One region of the Cellulosimicrobium sp. 4261 genome, then DNA from elsewhere that is predicted to be linked to it. Evidence: predicted binding sites of a transcription regulator. Region 1 holds the regulator's gene; the other holds the start of a gene.
What was found. Region 1 encodes HspR, which represses chaperone genes until heat shock. Its sites were predicted from a motif close to AAGTTGAGTCNNNNNGACTCAACTT; they were not measured.

Region 1 (9,714 bases):
GATCTCGGCCGGGGACAGGCTCTCGACCTCGGTGTACCAGAGCACGGCACGCCACCGCTCCGGCAGGTCCTGGTAGGCGCGCGTGACCGTCGAGCGCTCGAAGCCCTCGAGCGTCGGGTCCTCCGTCGAGGCCATCGGGCCGAACGCCGACTCGAACGTGCGCTCGTCGTCGGTCGGCTGCGTGCGCCGGGCGCCGTTCACGAGGTCGTACGACAGCCGGCGGACGACGGTGAAGAGGTAGGCGCGGAAGGTGACGTCCGGGCCGCCGCCGCTCTGCAGCACAGAGAGCGTGCGAGCGAACGCGTCCGACACCACGTCGTCGGCGTCGGCGCTCGAGCGGACGTACTGGCGCGCGACCGTGCGCGCGGCACCGGCGTGCCGTTCGTAGAGCACCCCGTAGGCGCCCGTGTCTCCCGCACGCACGGCGGTGATGAGCTCGGCGTCGCTGAACGCCTCGCTCTCCACCCGTTCCTGTGCCTGCGTCATCGTCACCCGCCCCGGAGACCGCCCCGAACCGAGGCTACGGTGGCCATAGTAGACGCCCGTCCATCTCACGGGCAGAGGCATCCCGCCACCGGAACGAAAGGAGTCGCACTTCCTCCGGTTCGCCCCTTTTCACCCGGGACGCGAGGTCCTGGAAACTTCCCGCGGTTCTCGCGTCATGGATCCCGCGGCCGCACGTCTCATCTACATGGACCACCTCCCGGGGTACGCCGTGCCCGCGACCGACGCCGTGCGCGAGCGGTGGCGGCGCGCGAGCGCCGACAGCGTCTGGCTACGGCCGGGCGACTGGTACCACCCTGCCGTCGACGCGCTCGTCGAGGCGTTGTGCGAGGAGCGGGACGCGACGCCCGCGGCCGAGCGGCTCGGCCGTGTCCGCGCCGAGGCCGGGGTCGGGATCGGCGAGGCCATCGACGACGTCGTCTGCCTGTACCGCGCGCACGACCGCGAGCCGGTCCTCGACCTCGTCCGCGGCGTGGCGGTCGGCTGGTCCGAGGGGTACGAGGCCAATCCCGTGGCACCCGAGGTCCTGGACCCGGAGTCCGGTCTCGCCACGACCCAGTACCTGGTGCACCGGCTCCGCGAGACGTACGGTGCGGCCGAGCGCGCGGGCCTCGACGCGACCCGGACCCACGGGCTGCTCGTCGTCGACGTCGCGCTCGACGACCTCACGGGGTGGCAACGGTTCGCGCGGTCGGCCGCGATGGGCCGCGCGCTCACCCACACGTTCGGCGAGGGCCACCCCATGGCGTCGATGGGCAACGGGCTCTTCGTCGTGCTCGGCGAGCGGGACGCGGACGACGACGTCCTGCGCACCGTGCTCCGCCACAACATCGAGCGCACGGGCCTCGCGCTGGGGGTCACGGCGATCCTGCGCCGGCCGCCGCGCGTCTGGCTCGAACCGCTCCCGCGCACGCACACGGCCGCCGTCCAGCTCCTCGACACGCTCCAGCGCTGACACGACGACGCCCCGTCCCACGCGGGCGAGCACGTGGTCCGGGGCGTCCGGGGGCGTCTGCGGCCGGCAGGTGACCGACCGCCCGCGAGCAAGGCGGCGACCGCGTGTCAGCGCGGCGTGAAGGTGAGGCAGTCGGCCCGGTCCTCGCCGGACGCGCCCGCCCCGACGCGGATCGACGGCGCGGAGCACTCGAGCGAGGCGTTGTGCACGCACTCCGTGCGCTGGCAGGCCCCGACGTGCGCGAGCACCTTCTCCAGCCCGCCCTTGGTGCCCAGCGGGATGAAGGTCGCGCACTCGGCGTCGCCGGTGTGACCGGCGATGGTCACGGCGCCCGCGTGGCACCCGTGGTCGTGGTTGTAGCCGCAGCCGTCGATGGAACACTCGACGACCTGGGGCATCTCCGTGAGGCTGCTCATCGCGATCTCCTGTCTCCGAGGACCCCTCGTGGGTCGGTCTCCGCGTTCCACGGTATTCCGCGAATTCCTCGGTGTATAGCAAGGAAGGCCTTGCTCAGAAATGCAAGAATGCGCAGCAATTACCGCACGGCTTTCTTGCGGAAATGCTTCGTTGCAGGTCAGTTGTCGGTGCCGTCGGCCCGGGGCCGCCAGATGACGAGCGCGCGCGCCTCGCCGTGCTCGACGAGCGTCTCGCGCAGCGCCTCCTCGACCCCACGCCGCACGCTGCGCCCGCGGGGCACGACGACGACGTCGCCGCTCGCCGCGGCGGCGAACACGCGGCCGCCCGGCTCGACGCGCGCCGAGAGCGCCTCGATGCGCCGCTCGAGCCGCTCGACCTGCGACTCGAGGGCCAGGATCCGCTGGATGCCGGCGAGGTTGATGCCCTCGTCGTGGCTGAGGCGCTGCACCTCGAGCAGCTTCGCGACGTCGCGCAGCGAGTACCGCCGCCCCCGGCCCGCGGTGCGGCGCGGCACCACGAGGCCGAGGCGGTCGTACTGGCGCAGCGTCTGCGGGTGCATGCCCGCGAGCGCCGCGGCCTGCGAGATGACGAGGACGGGCGCGTCCTGATCGACGTCGGGCGTCACGTCCGGACCCGTCCGGGCGTCGTCCGTGCGGTACGCGGTCATCCGGGCCTCCTTCCCGAGCCGGCGCCCCGGGCGCCGGTCACTCCGCGGCCTGGCGGACCAGGTCGGCCCGCACGTCCTGACCGTCGGTCGCGGCGGCGAACGTCTCGACCGCCTCGCGAGCGGCCTTCGAGAGCTTCTGCGGCACCGCGACCTGGACCGTGACGAGCAGGTCGCCGGTCGACTTCGCGGTCTTCACGCCCCGGCCCCGGACGCGCAGCGTGCGCCCCGACGGCGTGCCGGCCGGCACCTTGACCTTGACGGTCGAGCCGTCGAGCGTCGGCACGGCGATCGTCGCGCCGAGCGCGGCCTCGGGGAACGTCACCGGGACCGTGATCCGCAGGTTGTTCCCGTCGAGCGAGAACACCGGGTGCGGGGTGACGTGCACGGTGACGACGAGGTCGCCGTCGGGCCCGCCCGCCGTGCCCGGGCGGCCCTTGCCGCGCAGGCGGATCTTCTGGCCGTCGCGGACGCCCGGCGGGATGCGCGTCGTGACCGTGCGGCCGTCGACGGTGAACGTCACGGTCGAGCCCTCGACCGCCTGCCGGAAGGGCAGGGTCGTGGCCGCCGCGAGGTCCGCGCCGGCGCGGGGCCGGGGGCCGCCGAACTGCTGGCCTGCCCCGCCACCGCCGAACATCGAGCCGAGGATGTCCTCGAAACCGCCCGCGCCCTGGCCGCCGGTCGAGTAGCGGACCCGGGTGCCGCCCGGGCCCCCGCCGCCGAACATGCCGCCGAAGACGTCCTCGAAGCCCGCTCCCCCGGCGCCGCCGGGGCCCGCGGAGAAGCGCGCGCCCCCGCCCGCCATCGCCCGGATCGCGTCGTACTGCTCGCGCTCCTTGGGGTCCGACAGCACGGCGTACGCCTCGCCGATCTCCTTGAACTTGGCCTCGGCGCTCGCGTCGCCCTGGTTCTGGTCGGGGTGGTACTTGCGGGCGAGCTTGCGATAGGCCTTCTTGATCGCGGCGTCGTCGGCGTCCTTGGGGACGCCGAGCGCGGCGTAGAAGTCCTTCTCCATCCAGTCCTGTCCGGTCACGGCGCCTCCCTCCTGTCGGTGGTCGTTGTCCTGGTCCTTCGTTCCATGGCTGCTGCCGGTGGGTCTGCTGCTGGTGATCCTCGCGTGCCCGACGGCGGAGCGCACCTCCGCGCGGGAGGTGCGCCCGCGCCGTCGGGCACGAGGAAGGGGTGGCTACTGCGGGCCGACGACCGAGACGCGCGCGGCGCGCACGACCCGCTCCCCGATCCGGTAGCCGGGCTCGATGACGAGGTTCACCGTGGTGGCGGTGGCCTCGGGGTCGGGCTGGTGCATGAGCGCCTCATGGACGGTGGGGTCGAACTCGTCGCCCACCGCGCCGTAGCGCTCGATCCCGAACTTCTCGAGCGACGCGTCGAGCTTGTCGGCGATGGCCGCGAACGGCCCCGTCAGCTCGCCGTGCTGCCGCGCGCGGTCGATGTCGTCGAGGACCGGGAGGAGCGCGGTGAGCACGTCCTCGATCCCCTTCGTGCGCGCGGCCTCCTGGTCGCGCAACGACCGGTTGCGGTAGTTCGTGAAGCTGGCCCGCTCACGCTGGAGCGCGTCGAGGTGCTCCGCGGCCTCGGCCTTCGCCGCGAGGACCGCGGCGTCGACCCCGGCCTCGTCGGACGGCTCGAAGTCGAGGCCCGCGAGCGGGTCCGTCTCCGCGTCGTCGCCCGCGGAGCCGCCGGCCTCGCCCTCGGGGCGAGGCCGACCGCTCTCCGGGTCGACCTTGCGCTTGTCCGTGAACTGGAAGGGCTTGTCGTCGGAGCCCTGGCCGGGCTCGCGCCCGGCCTGCTCCTCGGGGCCCTGCGGGTCGGTCGGTCCGTCGGCCGTCACTTGCGCTCGTCCTCCTCGTCCACGATCTCGGCGTCGACGACGTCCTCGTCAGGGGCGGACGTCGCGCCCGCCGCGGCGGTCGCGTCGTCCTGCGCGGCGCCGGGGTTGCCGGCGGCCTGCTCCTGCTCGGCCGAGGCGTAGAGCGCCTGGCCGATCTTCTGCGAGGACGCGACGAGCTTCTCGTGCGCGGTCTTCACGGCGTCGGCGTCCTCGCCCTCGAGCGCGGACTTCACCGACGCGATGTCGGCCTCGACCTCGGTGACGACGTCGGCGGGGAGCTTCTCCTTGTTCTCGGAGACGAGCTTCTCGGTCGAGTAGACGAACGCCTCGGCCTGGTTGCGGGTCTCCGCGTCCTCGCGACGCTTCTTGTCCTCGGCCGCGTGCTCCTCGGCCTCCTTGACCATGCGGTCGATGTCCTCCTTGGGCAGCGCCGAGCCACCCGTGATGGTCATCTTCTGCTCCTTGCCGGTGCCGCGGTCCTTCGCGCCGACGTGGACGATGCCGTTCGCGTCGATGTCGAAGGTGACCTCGATCTGCGGCACGCCGCGCGGGGCCGGCGCGATGCCGGTCAGCTCGAACGTGCCGAGCGGCTTGTTGTCGCGCGCGAACTCGCGCTCGCCCTGGAACACCTGGATGAGCACCGACGGCTGGTTGTCCTCGGCCGTCGAGAAGATCTCGCTGCGCTTGGTCGGGATGGCCGTGTTGCGCTCGATGAGCTTGGTCATCACGCCGCCCTTGGTCTCGATGCCGAGGGACAGCGGGGTGACGTCGATGAGCAGGACGTCCTTGCGGTCACCGGAGATGACGCCGGCCTGCAGGGCCGCGCCGACGGCGACGACCTCGTCCGGGTTGACGCCCTTGTTCGGCTCCTTGCCGCCCGTGAGCTCCTTGACGACGTCGGTCACGGCCGGCATGCGGGTGGAACCACCCACGAGCACGACGTGGTCGATGTCGGAGACGGAGACGCCCGCGTCGGAGATGACCTTGTGGAACGGGGCCTTCGTCCGGTCGAGGAGGTCCTGCGTCATCTGCTGGAACTGGGCGCGCGTGAGCTTCTCGTCCAGGTGGATGGGGCCGTTCTCGCTCATCGAGAGGTACTGCATCGAGATGGTGGTGCTCGTCGCGGACGAGAGCTCCTTCTTCGCCTGCTCGGCGGCCTCGCGCAGACGCTGGAGCGCGATCTTGTCCTTCGACAGGTCGACGCCCGAGCTGTTCTTCACCTGCTTGATGAGGTGCTCGACGATGCGGTTGTCCCAGTCGTCGCCACCCAGGCGGTTGTCGCCCGAGGTCGCGCGGACCTGGATCGTGGAGAAGTCGTCCTCGTCCTTGCCGACCTCGAGGAGCGAGACGTCGAACGTGCCGCCGCCCAGGTCGAAGACAAGGATGAGCTCGTCCTCCTTGCCCTTCTCCAGACCGTACGCGAGCGCGGCCGCGGTGGGCTCGTTGACGATGCGGGTCACGTTGAGGCCCGCGATCTGCCCGGCGTCCTTGGTCGCCTGGCGCTCGGCGTCGTTGAAGTACGCCGGGACGGTGACGACCGCGTCGGTGACGGGCTCGCCCAGGTACTCCTCGGCGTCGCGCTTGAGCTTGCCCAGGATGCGCGCGGAGATCTCCTGCGCGGTGTACTTCTTGTCGTCGATCTCCACCGACCAGTCGGTGCCCATGTGGCGCTTCACCGAGCTGATGGTGCGGTCGACGTTCGTGACCGCCTGGCGCTTGGCGACCTCGCCGACGAGGACCTCGCCGGTCTTGGAGAAGGCGACCACCGACGGCGTCGTGCGCGACCCCTCGGCGTTCGCGATGACCGTGGGCTCTCCGCCCTCGAGGACGGCGACCACCGAGTTGGTGGTGCCGAGGTCGATCCCGACTGCTCGTGCCATGTGTGTGCCTCCGTCGTTCTGGGTGCCCGACGGCGCTGCTGCGCCTCGGCACACCGGGTTGAGTCTGCTTCACTCAAGGTAGATCCGTGGTCGGTGCTCGCGCAACCTCACCCGGCTCAACTTGAGTCCATCAGGCTCAACCTTCACGCGACCCGCACTATTCCCCGCTCGCGGCCGCCCGGGACCGCGCCTGCTGGCGCGCCCGCTGCTGCGCGTAGCCCTCCTGCCAGTCGGCGGCGAGAGCCATGTCGCGGCGGCGGACCTCGTCGACCGCCAGCTCGACGGGGAAGCCCCAGGTGTCGGCGAGCACGAACAGGTGGTCGCCCGTGACGGTCGTGCCCCGGAGCCTCTCGAGCTCTCGGAGCCCCCGGTGCACCGTCCGTCGGAAGCGCGACTCCTCGTCCCGGAGCACGCCGCTCAGCTCCGCGCGCTGCTCGGCCAGGCTCGGGTAGGCGTCGCGGTACGACTCGGCCACGACGGCGACGAGGTCGTCGACGAACCGGTCCTCCAGCCCGAGCCGGAGCGCGTGCACCACGGCCCGGCGCACGAGCCGCCGCAGCACGTACCCGTGCGCCTTGTTGCCCGGCCGCACGCCGTCGGCGGCGAGGAACGTCGCGGCGCGCACGTGGTCCGCGATCACGCGGAACGGGCGCGGGTCGTCCTCGTACGTGCGGCCGCTCAGGTCCTCGAGCCGGTCGACCAGGGGGCGCAGCAGGCTCACGTCGAACACGTCGGGGGACGCCGTCGCGGCGGCGGCGATGCGCTCGAGCCCGCCCCCGAAGTCGATGCTCGGCTCGTCGAGGAGGACGAAGCCCTCGCCCGTGCGGCGGTAGCGCATGAACACCTGGTTGCCGATCTCGACGAACCGTCCCCCCTCGCTCGCCGGGTGCGGCTCGCCGGCGGACGGGTCGTGGAGCTCCGGGCCCAGGTCGTAGAAGACCTCCGAGTCCGGCCCGCACGGGTCGCCCGCGGGCGTGCCCTCCAGGCCGCCGCCCCGGCTCCACCAGTTCTCCTCGGCGTCGTAGAGGAAGACGCGGCCGCCGCGCATGCCGTCGCGGTCGCCGTCCGCACGCGACCCGACGTCCACGACCGGCGCCTCGATGCCGTGCTCGGCGAACACCGTGACCCAGGCCTGGGCCGCCGCGTCGTCCCGAGGGATCCCGTGCTCGGCCGACCCGCGGAAGCACGTGACGTAGAGGCGCGAGAGGTCGACGCCCACGAGCGCGAGGAACTCGGCGAACCACCGGACCTGACGCTCCACGTCGGCGGTCCCGAGACTCCAGTTCCCCAGCATCTCGAAGAACGTCGTGTGCCGTCGGTCGCCGACCTCGTCGATGTCCTGCGACCGCAGGCACGGCTGCGAGTCGACCAGGAGCCGCCCAGCGGCGTGCGGTCGCACGCCGAGCAGGTAGGGCATCAGCGGCTGCATGCCCGCGCCCGTGAACAGGGTCGTCGGGTCCTCCCGCAGCACCAGGGGCGCTCGCTCGATCACGGCGTGCCCCCGGGAGGCGAAGAAGGCGAGGTAGGCCGAGCGGATCTCCTGGGCGTCCATCCGTCGACCCTAGGGACGGGGACCACCGACTTCCAGGGCAATCCCCCGGCACCCGGCGAGGACGACCGCGCCCCGCCGCCCCTCGATCAGATCAGCTCGACGCCGTCGGCCTGCGGCCCGCGGTCGCTCTGCCGGATCTTGAACCGGACCCGGTCGCCCTCCTCGAGCTCCTCCCCGCCGCGCACGACGGACACGTGCACGAACAGGTCCTCGCCGCCGGCGTCGGGCGTGATGAAGCCGAAGCCGCGGTCGGCGTCGTACCGCGCGACCGTGCCCTCGCCGCCGCGCACGCGCCCGCCGGACGCCGGACGACCGCGGTCCGAGCCCGGGCGGCCGCGGTCGGCGCCCGGTCGGCCGCGGTCCGGCCCCGGGCGCCCGGAGCCGCCCACGAGCTGCACGTTCCGGGCGTTCGGGCCCTTGTCGCCCTCGACGACGTCGTACGTCACGCGCGCGCCCTCGGCGAGCTCGGTGAGCCCGCGGCCCAGGGCGCTGACGTGCACGAACACGTCGTCGCCGCCGCCGTCGGGAGCGACGAAGCCGAAGCCCTTGACGTCGTCGTACCAGGACACGGTGCCGTCGGCGCCGTCCGCCGCGGGCTGCGCGGCCTGCGCGCCGAGCGGCAGCAGGTGGTCCGCCTGCGGACCCTTCTCGCCCTCGACGACGAGGAACGCCACGCGCTGCCCCTCCGTGACGACGCCGCCCCCGACGATCGCCGAGCTGTGCAGGAAGATCTCGTCGCTGCGCCCGTCGGGCGTGACGAAGCCGTAGCCCTTGGCCGGCTCGTACCAGACGACGGTGCCGAGCACGCCCACGGGCGCGTCGGCGGCGCGGTCGCCCGTCACGCGGACGCGCCGCGCCTGCGGGCCGCGGTCGCCGGTGCCCATCTCGAACTCGACGACCTGCCCCTCGCGGAGCTGCTTCGGGCCGTCGTCACCGACGATCTCGGACGCGTGCACGAACAGGTCCTCGGCCTCGTTCCCGAGGTCGATGAAGCCGAACCCTCGGTCGGCGTCGAACCATCGGACTGTTCCCTGGGGCACCTAGGACTCCTTGCATCGACAGACAGTGCTGCTCCTAGTCTCCCCGACGACGCCGCGCTCCTGCGCCGCGGGACCGCTCGGCCGGGCCTCGGCCGCGACCCGCAGCTACGGCGTCGCGGCGGGGACGGGCGTCCCCTCGTCCGCCGGGTCGTCCGCCGGGTCGTCCGTCGAGCCCTCCGCGGGGTCCGCCACGGCCGGGCGGACGTCGTGGTCCGCGGCGGACTCCTCGACCGGGACGCCCTGGGCGGCCGCCGCACGACGGCGGCGCACCACGAGCACGACCGCACCGGCGAGCGCCGCGACGACGAGCAGCACCGCGCCGATCCCCACCCACGGCGCGACGGCGGCGCGCGACGACGCGTCGTCGGCCGCGGCGGCGGCGTCGTCGAGGCGACCGGCGTCGAGCGCCGCGCGCGCGTCCGCGGTCGAGCCGTCGACGTCCAGCAAGAGGCGGCCGAGGTCGGCGAACGGGCCGCCGCCGGTGCTCGCGGCGACCGCGTCGCCGACCGTCCCGACGACCTCGACCGTGCGCGGCAGCACGGTCGCGAGCGCCGCGTACTCCTCGGCGGTGCGGGCGCCCTCGTACTGCGCGCGGACGGCGGCCGGGTCGGGCAGGCCCGCGTCCTCGGCGGCCTGCTGGACCTGGCCGGCGGTCGCGGCGGCGTCGGGCCCGATCGCCTCCCGAGCCGCGTCGGCGTCCGCGAACGCCCAGTCCGTCATCGCGGTGCGCAGCCCCGCGGGCGGGAGCCACGCGCCGTCGGCCGCGTCGAGGGCGACGTAGGCCTCGCGGGCCGGGCCCCGCGCGTCGAGCAGGGCGGTCTCCTCGGCGTCGGCGACCCAGGTGCGGTACGCC
Region 2 (9,714 bases), on a different contig from region 1:
CGGCATCCTGCGCGGGCGCGACGACGAGGGCGACGCGCGCGAGGCCCCGCAGCCCACGCTCGCCGACCTCCCCGCGCTCCTCGAGACCGCCCGCGCCGCGGGCACGACGGTCACCGTCGAGACCGAGGGTGAGCCCTGGGACCCCGCACCGACCGCCCAGATCGCCGTCTACCGCGTGCTGCAGGAGGCGCTGGCCAACGCGCGGCGGCACGCGCCCGGCCGGCCGGTCGCGGTGCGGCTCGCGTGGAGCCCGACGGCCGTCGTCGTCACCGCGCGCAACCCCGCCGGTCGTACCGCTCCCCCGCAGGACGCCCGCCCGGGCCACGGCCTCGTGGGGATGCGCGAGCGCGCCGCCGTGCTCGGCGGCACGCTCGACGCGCGGCGCACGCCCGACGGCGCGTGGCTCGTCCGGCTGACCGTCCCCCGCGCCCCCGCGCGCGACCCTCGCACCCCCGCCCAGGAGGCCTCGTGACACGCGTCGTGCTGGTGGACGACCAGGCGGTCGTCCGCGCCGGGTTCACCGTCATCCTCGAGAGCGAGGGCCTGGAGGTCGTGGGCGAGGCGTCGAACGGCGCGGACGCCGTGCGGGTCGCGCGCCGCGAGCGCCCCGACGTCGTGTGCATGGACGTGCGCATGCCCGGCGGCGACGGCATCACGGCGACGCGCGCGCTCGCCGGGCCCGACGTCGCGGACCCGGTGCCGGTGCTCGTGGTGAGCACGTTCGACCTCGACGACTACGTGTTCGGGGCGCTGGAGGCCGGGGCGAGCGGGTTCCTGCTCAAGGACGCCGAGCCGGAGGTGCTCGTGGACGCCGTCCGGCGCGTCGCCTCGGGCGACGGCCTCGTGGACCAGTCGCTCACCCGGCGCGTGCTCGGCGAGTTCGCGCGGCGCCGTGCCCCGGTGTCGCGGGACGACGACGCGGCCGCGCTCCTCACGCCCCGCGAGCTCGACATCGTGGCGCTGCTGTGCCGGGGGTCGTCGAACGCGGAGATCGCGACGGCGCTGTTCCTCGAGCCGAGCACCGTGAAGTCGCACCTCAGCCGGGCCATGACGAAGACGGGCGCGCGCGACCGCGTGCAGCTCGTCGTGTGGGCGTTCCGGCACGGGATCGTGGACCCCGCGGCCTGACCTCAGCGCACGGGCCGCGGGAGGCCGAACCGCGCGTGCACCGGCGCGGCGACGTGCACGAGCGGCGGGGCCGCGGGCGGCAGCCCGAGGAGATCGAGCAGGTCGGTGTCGAGGGCGTCGAGCGTGCCGCGCCGCAGGGTCCACGGCTCGTGCACCACGGGGAACCGCCACAGCCGCCCGGCACGCACGCCGTACGCGGACCACCGAGCGGTGAGCCACCGCACGAGGCCCGACGCCGCGTCCACCTCCTCGTGGGAGCGCACCTCGGCGTGCAGGGAGAGACCGCGCAGGCCCGCGTGCTCGTGCGGCACGCGCAGGGGCCCGCGGCCCACGGAGCGGAACCCATAGCGCACTGCCGACGGCGGCCCCGCCCGGTCGTCGCGTGCGTGCACCGCCGCGCGGGCCGGGTGGTACGGGACGCCTGCCGCGCGCGTCGCGGCGACGAACGCACGCGACGTCGCCCACAGGCCGAGGAACCACACGCCCTCGGCGCCCGCGCGGTCGCGCACGTACACGCGGACGTTGAGCTCGGGGAACGTCGACCACGCGCCCAGGGCGGGCAGCGGCGGGACACGGACGCCGGCCATCCGGAACGGGACCACCCCGAGCCACGTCGTCCCGTCCACCTGCTGCACGGTGAGGCCGGGCGGGAGCCAGCCCTGCACGACGGCCGGGTCGACGGGCCAGTGCAGGAACGTCAGGGCCTCCCAGCGCTGGGCGTTCACCACGACTCGTGGCCGCCCGCGCGGCGACGCGCCGGGTGCGCGCACGCCCGGACGCTCGGGCGGTCGTGGGGTCATGGCCCTACGGTGCTCCCCCGGGCGCACCCTCGCACGAGGTCGGCGCACCACTCAGAACACCTGGTACAGCGCACCCTGGACGAGCCCGCTCACGATGCCGAACAGTGCCGACGCGCCGAGCGCCGTACCGGCCGCCGCGAGCCCGGTGCCCGGCTGACGCCGCACGAGCGCGACGGTGCCGGTGACGGTCGCGACGAGCGCGAGCAGGCCCGTCAGCGTGCCGCGCGCGAGCTGGAGCAGGCCGACCGCCGTGGGGTCGTACCCCGACGACAGCACGAGCGGGAGCGCCAGCGACGCCACCCCGCCGACGAGCACGGTCACGACACCGGCGACGAACGCCGTGACCGTCAGCGGGGAGCGGCGCGCGGGGACGGGGGACGAGGTGCCGTACGCGGCGGTCGGCGACCACGTCTCGGGGCCGGGCTGGGGAGCGCTCATGCGCACATCGTGCCCGAGGAGCGGCACCGGCGACAGGGTCGTCCGGGGGCCGCGCCGCCGGAACCGGCGCTCAGCGGTGGCCCGGCGCGCCGCGCCGGAGGTCCTGGGACTCCTCCGGGTGGTAGACGCACACGTGCAGGGCTCGGGGCCGCACGCTGATGTCGAGGCGCTCGTCCGGCTCGATGACGTCGCCGTCGAGCTGGCGGGGCTGCGGCCGGTCGGACACGACGGACACCTCGCGCCCCCGCACGACCTCGCGGCTCGGCACCCGGCTCTTGCCGCGCACCACGCCCCACAGGAGCTGGAACCAGTGCCGCACGTTGCGCGGCGCGATGATCGCGACCTCGAGCCGGCCGTTGTCGGGCTCGGCGTCCGGGAGGAGGTTCGTCCCCGCCTGGAGCCGCCCGACGTTCCCGACCACGACGGTGCGCGCGCGGCGCCGGCGCGTGCGCCCGTCGACGGTGACCTCGACGTGCATCTCGTCGTCGGCCAGGTGCTTGAGCGCGGAGAAGACGTACGCGACCGACCCGGCGCGGGCCTTGAGCGCCGTCGGCGCGTCCTGCATCATCGCGGCGTCGAGGCCCATGCCGGCCATGATCGCGAACGTCTGGCCGTCGGCCACCCCGACGTCGATGGTGCGCCTGCCGCCGCGCAGCACGAGCCGGATGCCCTCCTCGGCGTCCGACGGGACACCGAGGTTCACCGCGAGCAGGTTGCCCGTGCCGCCGGGCAGGATCGCGAGCGCGGCGTCGGTGCCCGCGAGCCCCTCCACGACGGCGCGGACCGTGCCGTCGCCGCCGCTCACGAAGACCACCTCGGCGCCGTCCTCGACGGCCTGACGCGCCTGCCCCGTCCCCGGGTCCTCGGCCGTCGTCTCGAGCCACGCGGGCTCGGGCCACCCGGCGTCCGTGAGTCGCGTGACGATCAGCTCGCGCAGCGCGTCCAGCCCTTCGACACGGTTCGGGTTGACGATGACCGCGGAGCGGCGCGGGACGTCGTCGGGCCGCCGCTGCGGGGCGGTGGTCGCGGAAGAGGTCGTCTCGTCGGTCGGCACGGACCGAGTATGTCCCGGTCGCCGCGACGACGCGCGGCCGGGAGGGCCGACCGTGCCGGACGGCACCGCGGCCCGTGCCGCACCTGCCCGCGGGGGCAGGACGTGGCACGGGCCGCCGGTCGGGTCAGGCCGTGAGGATCTCCGTGCCGAGGGCGAGGCCGCCGCCCTCGGGGTCGCGGTCGACCCGCACGACGTCGCCGTCGGCGACGTCGCCCGAGAGCAGCATCCGCGCGAGGCGGTCACCGATCTCGCGCTGCACGAGGCGGCGCAGCGGGCGCGCACCGTACGCCGGGTCGAACCCCTCGAGCGCGAGCCACTCGCGGGCGGCGGTCGTCACGTCGAGCGTGATGCGCCGGTCCGCGAGGCGCCGGCCGAGCGCGGCGACCTGGATGTCGACGATCCGGCCCAGCTCCTCGATCGTCAGCGGCTCGAACACGATGACGTCGTCGAGCCGGTTGAGGAACTCCGGCTTGAAGGACGCGCGCACCGTGCTCATCACGGCCTCGCGCTTCTCCGCGTCGTCGAGCATCGGGTCGACGAGGAACTGCGAGCCGAGGTTCGACGTCAGCACGAGGATGACGTTGCGGAAGTCGACCGTGCGGCCCTGGCCGTCGGTGAGACGGCCGTCGTCGAGCACCTGCAGCAGGATGTCGAAGACCTCGGGGTGCGCCTTCTCGACCTCGTCGAGCAGCACGACCGAGTACGGCCGACGCCGGACGGCCTCGGTGAGCTGGCCGCCCTCCTCGTAGCCGACGTACCCCGGGGGCGCGCCGACGAGCCGGGCGACCGAGTGCTTCTCGGAGTACTCGGACATGTCGATGCGCACCATGGCGCGCTCGTCGTCGAAGAGGAAGTCGGCGAGCGACTTCGCGAGCTCCGTCTTGCCGACGCCCGTGGGGCCGAGGAAGAGGAACGAGCCCGTGGGGCGGTCCGGGTCGGCGACGCCCGCGCGCGAGCGGCGGACGGCGTCGGACACCGAGCGGACGGCGGCCTGCTGGCCGATGAGGCGCTCCCCGATGACCTCCTCCATGTGCAGGAGCTTCTCGCTCTCGCCCTGGAGCATGCGGCCGGCGGGGATGCCCGTCCACGCGGACACGACCTCCGCGATCTCGTCGGCGCCGACCTTGTCCGCGATCATCGGCGCGGCCTCGGGGCCGGACGCGGCGAACGCGTCGTCGGCCTGCTCGGCCGCCTCGGCCTCGTCGAGCTCGCGCTGCACCTGCGGGATCTCGCCGTACTGCAGCCGGCCCGCGGTCTCGAGGTCGCCCTCGCGGATCGCGCGCTCGACCTGGACGCGCAGCTCGTCGAGCTTGGCGCGCAGGTCGCCGACGCGGTTGTGGCCCGCCTTCTCGGCCTCCCACCGCGCGGTGAGCGCGGCGAGCTCCTCACGACGGTCCGCGAGGTCGGCGCGCAGCTTCTCGAGCCGTTCGAGCGACGCGGGGTCGGTCGACTCGGACAGCACGACCTCCTCCATCTCGAGGCGCGTGACGGCGCGCTGCAGCTCGTCGATCTCGATCGGCGAGGAGTCGAGCTCCATGCGCAGGCGCGACGCCGCCTCGTCGACGAGGTCGATCGCCTTGTCCGGGAGCTGGCGGCCCGTGATGTACCGGTCGGAGAGCGACGCCGCCGCGACGAGCGCCGAGTCGGCGATCGTCACCTTGTGGTGCGCCTCGTACCGCTCCTTGAGGCCGCGCAGGATCGCGACCGTGTCCTCGACGGAGGGCTCCCCGACGAACACCTGCTGGAACCGGCGCTCGAGCGCGGGGTCCTTCTCGATGTACTCGCGGTACTCGTCGAGCGTGGTCGCGCCGACGAGGCGCAGCTCGCCGCGCGCGAGCATCGGCTTGAGCATGTTGCCCGCGTCCATGGCGCCCTCGCCGCCCGCGCCCGCCCCGACGACCGTGTGCAGCTCGTCGATGAACGTGACGACCTCGCCGTCGGAGGACTTGATCTCCTCCAGGACGGCCTTGAGGCGCTCCTCGAACTCGCCGCGGTACTTCGCGCCCGCGACCATGCTCGCGAGGTCGAGCGACACGAGGCGCTTGCCCTGCAGCGACGTCGGGACGTCGCCCGCGACGATGCGCTGGGCGAGGCCCTCGACGACGGCCGTCTTGCCGACGCCCGGCTCACCGATGAGCACCGGGTTGTTCTTGGTGCGGCGGCTGAGCACCTGCACGACGCGCCGGATCTCGGAGTCGCGCCCGATGACGGGGTCGAGCTTCCCCTCGGCCGCGCGCGCCGTGAGGTCGGTCCCGTACTGCTCGAGCGCCTTGTAGGTGCCCTCGGGGTTGGGGCTCGTCACGCGCGCGCCGCCCCGGACGGCGGGCAGCGCGGAGCGCAGGGCCTCGGCCGTGGCACCGGCCTGCTGGAGGATCGTCGCGGCCTGCGACGACCCTGCCGCGATCCCGAGGAGCAGGTGCTCCGTCGACACGTACTCGTCGCCGAGCGCCTGGGCCTCCTTCGCGGCGGCGTCGAGCGCCGCGGACGTGGCGCGCGACGGCGTCGGCTGCGCGACGGCCGAGCCGCTCGCGGTGGGCAGCGCGACGAGCGCGGCGCGAACCTTCTGCCCCACGGCCTGCTTGTCCGCGCCGACGGCGTCGAGGAGCCCGACGGCGACGCCGCCCTCCTGAGTGAGCAGCGCGGCCAGGAGGTGGGTCGGCTCGAGCTGGGGGTTGCCGGCGGCCGACGCGGTCTGGATCGCCTCGCCGATCGCCTGCTGCGACATCGTGGTGAACTTCGTTTCCATAGGTGCTCCGTGTGATGCTCGAAAAGATGGTCTGACCAGTGGAACGACTCCTAAGTTGAGTGTATTCCGCTCAACTTCGATCGGCACCCCCGGACGCCCTCTCCCCGCCCGCCCGCGTCCCGGAGCGGATGAAGTCCGGCCGCATTCCGTCTCAAAACGGCATCGACCCTCGCCCCGGGCGACGATCCGCGACATGCTGGGCGGGTGAACTCCTCACCCTTGCGCAGACGACTCGGCCTCGGTGCCCTCCTCGCCACCCTCGCACTGTTCCTCACGGGGTGCATGAGGATGGACATGGCCATCACCCTCAACGAGGACGACACGTTCGACGGCAGCGTCGTCATGGCGTTCTCCGACGAGGTCGCCAAGTCGATGGGGTCGGACCCCCAGGAGCTCTGGGACCAGATGGGCTCCGAGATGGAGTCCGAGATGCCGGAGGGCGCGACGCAGGAGCCGTACGCGCAGGACGGCTACACCGGCACCAAGATCACCTACGCCGACCAGCCGATCGCGCAGCTCGACACCGGCGCCGCCGACTCGATCTCCGTCACCCGCGAGGGCGACGACTACGTCGTGAGCGGCTCGATGGACATGACGGGCGAGGAGTTCAACCCGGACACGGGTGACGCGGCGACCGACGAGATGTCGCGGCAGATGATGGAGGGTCTCGACATCAAGATCGCCATCACGTTCCCCGGCGAGGTGGCGGAGTCCAACGGCGAGGTCGACGGCAACACCGTGACGTGGACGCCGGTGGTCGGCGAGGTCAACGAGATGACGGCACGCGGCTCGGCCCTGCCCGGCGGCTCCGCGGGCTCCGGCTCCGGCTCCGGCTCCGGCTCCGACGAGGGCACGGACGAGGGGACCGACGACGGCGCGACCGCGCCCGACGCCGGGAGCTCCGACGAGTCCGGCTCGTCGGCGTGGATCTGGTTCCTGGTCGGCGGCCTCGTGCTGCTCGGCATCATCGGCCTCGTGCTGTGGCTCGTGCTCCGCTCCAAGCCCGGCACGCAGGACGGCCAGGGCACCGGCTTCCCGCAGGGCGGGTACCCCGGCCAGCCCGGCCAGCCCGGCCAGCCCGGCCAGCAGGGCGTCTACGGCGCCCCGGGGCAGTACCCGGGTCAGCCCGGTCAGCAGGGCCAGTACCCCGGCCAGCAGCCGTACCCGGGCCAGCCCGGCCAGCAGGGCCAGTACCCCGGTCAGGGCCAGCAGGGCCAGTACCCGGGTCAGTACGGCCAGCCCGGCGCGCACCCCGGCCAGCAGGGCCAGTACCCCGGAGCCCCGGGCCAGCCGGGTCAGTACCCGGGTCAGCCCGGCCAGTACCCCGGCCAGCAGGGCCAGTACCCGGGTCAGCCCGGCCAGCCGCAGGGCTACGGGACGCCGTCCGGCCCGGGCCAGCAGGGTGGCCCGTACGGCAGCCAGCCGCCGGCACCGCCGCAGCAGGGCGGCTACCCGGGTGCCGCGCCGTTCGCGCCCCCCGGCGCGCCGCACCCGCAGTCGTCCCCGACGACGCCGCTGCCCGCGCAGCCGCCCGTCGCGCCGGGCGCGACCCAGCCGCTGCCGCCGCACCAGCCGCCGGCACCGACCCAGCCGCTCCCGCCGCAGCCGGGCGCCGGCCAGGACGGCCCGGGCGCGCAGGCCGGTCCCGACGACGAGATCGACGACGCGACGCGGCTGCGCCCGCCGACCGACTGAGCGGCCCGCACCCCGCACGACACGACGGCCCGCCCCGGAGCACCGGGGCGGGCTGTCGTGCGTCCAGGACCGCTCAGGACTCGACGGTGACCTCGACGACGTCACCGACGGCGTCGAGCCGCACGGCGGGCCAGTAGCCGTCGAGGAAGTGCTCGCCGCACGTGTCGGCGAGGTGCACCACGGTGCTCCCGTCCTCGTGCCGTTCCACGAGCTCGACGACGAGGTCGTCGTGCGCCTCGGCGAGCTCGTCGGGCGTCGGCTCCCCCTCGCCGAACCGGCGCACGACGGCCTCGACCGCGCGGCGCGCGAGCCGCGGGCTGAGGGCGTCGTCCCACAGCGCCTCCGCGGGCACGTAGGCGAGCGCCTCGGCGCCGAGCGCGGGGTCGACCTCCTCGAGCGTCGCGGGGCGCCACGACGGGTCGCGGTCCTTGTCGACCACCTGCGCGCGGATCCCCTCGACGAGGTCCGGCTGCGTGTCGACGAACCAGCAGACGAGCCCGTACTCCTGGGCGAGCGCGGCGCGGAGGTCGGGCAGGCCGCGCGCGCTCCGCACGGCCGCGAGCGCGACGGTGACCGCCGTGGGCGACAGCCGTTCGAGCTCGTCCGCCTCCGCGCCCGCGCGCTCGTCGCCCTCCGCGGCGGCCGCGCGCAGGCGCGCCACGATCTCCGGCGCCGTGTCCGCCGCGTACGCGGCGTCGATCGCGGTCCGGCGCGCGACGAGCCCGGACACCGGCGTCGGGAGAGCGTGCCGCCGCACGACCTCGCGCACGGCCTCGACGTCGAGCGGGTCGACGCCCGCGCCCGCGAGCGCGGCGAGGTCCGCGCCGAGCACGGGCAGCCGTTCGCTCGGCACGTAGTGGTCGGCGAGCCCGGCGTGGATCGCGTCGGCGGCGTCCATCGTCACCGCGCCGAGCGCGAGCATCTCCCCCAGCCGCCCGGGCGCGCGGGCGAGGAGCCACGACCCACCGACGTCGGGCGTGAAGCCGATCCGCGTCTCGGGCATCGCGACGCGCGAGCGCTCGGTGACGACGCGGACCGGCGCGTGGGCCGCGAGGCCGACGCCGCCGCCCATCGTGATGCCGTCCATGATCGTCACGACGGGCACGGGCAGCTCCGCGAGCGCCGCGTCGACCGCGTACTCGCGCCGGAAGTACCGGCGCGCGTCGGCCTGCTGCCCGGCGACGACCGACGCGTGCAGCTCGCGGATGTCGCCGCCCGCGCACAGGCCGCGGTCGCCCGCGCCGTCGAGCAGCACGAGACGCACGGTCGGGTCGACGCGCCACTCGTCCAGCACGTCGGCGATCTCGCCGAGCATCGAGTACCCGAGCGCGTTGAGCGCGCGGGGCCGGTCCAGGGTGAGGTGCCCGACGCCGTCGTCGACGCGGGCGAGGATCTCGCTCGTCATCCGCGTCACGCTACCGCCCGTCGGCGGCCGCGGGTGCGCACGACGTGGGACCCTGGCACGGCAGAGGGGTCGGGCCGGCGGTGCCGGGAGCAGCGAGGAGGCGGCGGTGGACGAGGCGACGCGGACGGACGGGACCTGGCGGCCCGACGTGCTGGGCGGGGACTGGGTCGCGCGCGACCTCGACCTCCCGGACGGTGCGGTGGCGACCCTGGTGCGGCGCGACGCCGCGGCGCCTGCGGGCGACCGGCCCGCGGTGCTGTACGTGCACGGGTTCATCGACTACTTCTTCCAGACGCACGTCGCGGAGGCCGTCGAGGCGCGCGGATACCGGTTCTACGCCGTCGACCTGCGCGGCTACGGGCGCTCGATCGGCCGCGGCACGGGCGCGCCGTCGCGGCCCGACGACGACCCGAACTTCGTCACCGACCTCGCCGTCTACGCGCAGGAC

Region 2: a site for HspR is predicted at 6,219-6,243, ahead of clpB (ATP-dependent chaperone ClpB). Genes of this name have one in related genera too.

The regions. Positions count from the first base shown of each region.
Region 1 covers NZ_JBEPOQ010000004.1:83,585-93,298, forward strand. The annotation lists gene ABIE39_RS06690 (sigma-70 family RNA polymerase sigma factor) at 1-486, opposite strand, end outside; gene ABIE39_RS06695 (hypothetical protein) at 662-1,459, shown strand; gene ABIE39_RS06700 (DUF1540 domain-containing protein) at 1,567-1,875, opposite strand; gene ABIE39_RS06705 (heat shock protein transcriptional repressor HspR) at 2,034-2,543, opposite strand; gene ABIE39_RS06710 (DnaJ C-terminal domain-containing protein) at 2,581-3,573, opposite strand; gene grpE (nucleotide exchange factor GrpE) at 3,727-4,389, opposite strand; gene dnaK (molecular chaperone DnaK) at 4,386-6,269, opposite strand; gene ABIE39_RS06725 (alanine--tRNA ligase-related protein) at 6,427-7,821, opposite strand; gene ABIE39_RS06730 (cold-shock protein) at 7,908-8,861, opposite strand; gene ABIE39_RS06735 (hypothetical protein) at 8,967-9,714, opposite strand, start outside.
Region 2 covers NZ_JBEPOQ010000001.1:255,563-265,276, forward strand. The annotation lists gene ABIE39_RS01175 (sensor histidine kinase) at 1-472, shown strand, start outside; gene ABIE39_RS01180 (response regulator) at 469-1,128, shown strand; gene ABIE39_RS01185 (YqjF family protein) at 1,131-1,928, opposite strand; gene ABIE39_RS01190 (hypothetical protein) at 1,980-2,366, opposite strand; gene ABIE39_RS01195 (diacylglycerol kinase family protein) at 2,437-3,420, opposite strand; gene clpB (ATP-dependent chaperone ClpB) at 3,545-6,166, opposite strand; gene ABIE39_RS01205 (LppM family (lipo)protein) at 6,461-7,861, shown strand; gene ABIE39_RS01210 (enoyl-CoA hydratase/isomerase family protein) at 7,935-9,266, opposite strand; gene ABIE39_RS01215 (alpha/beta hydrolase) at 9,373-9,714, shown strand, end outside.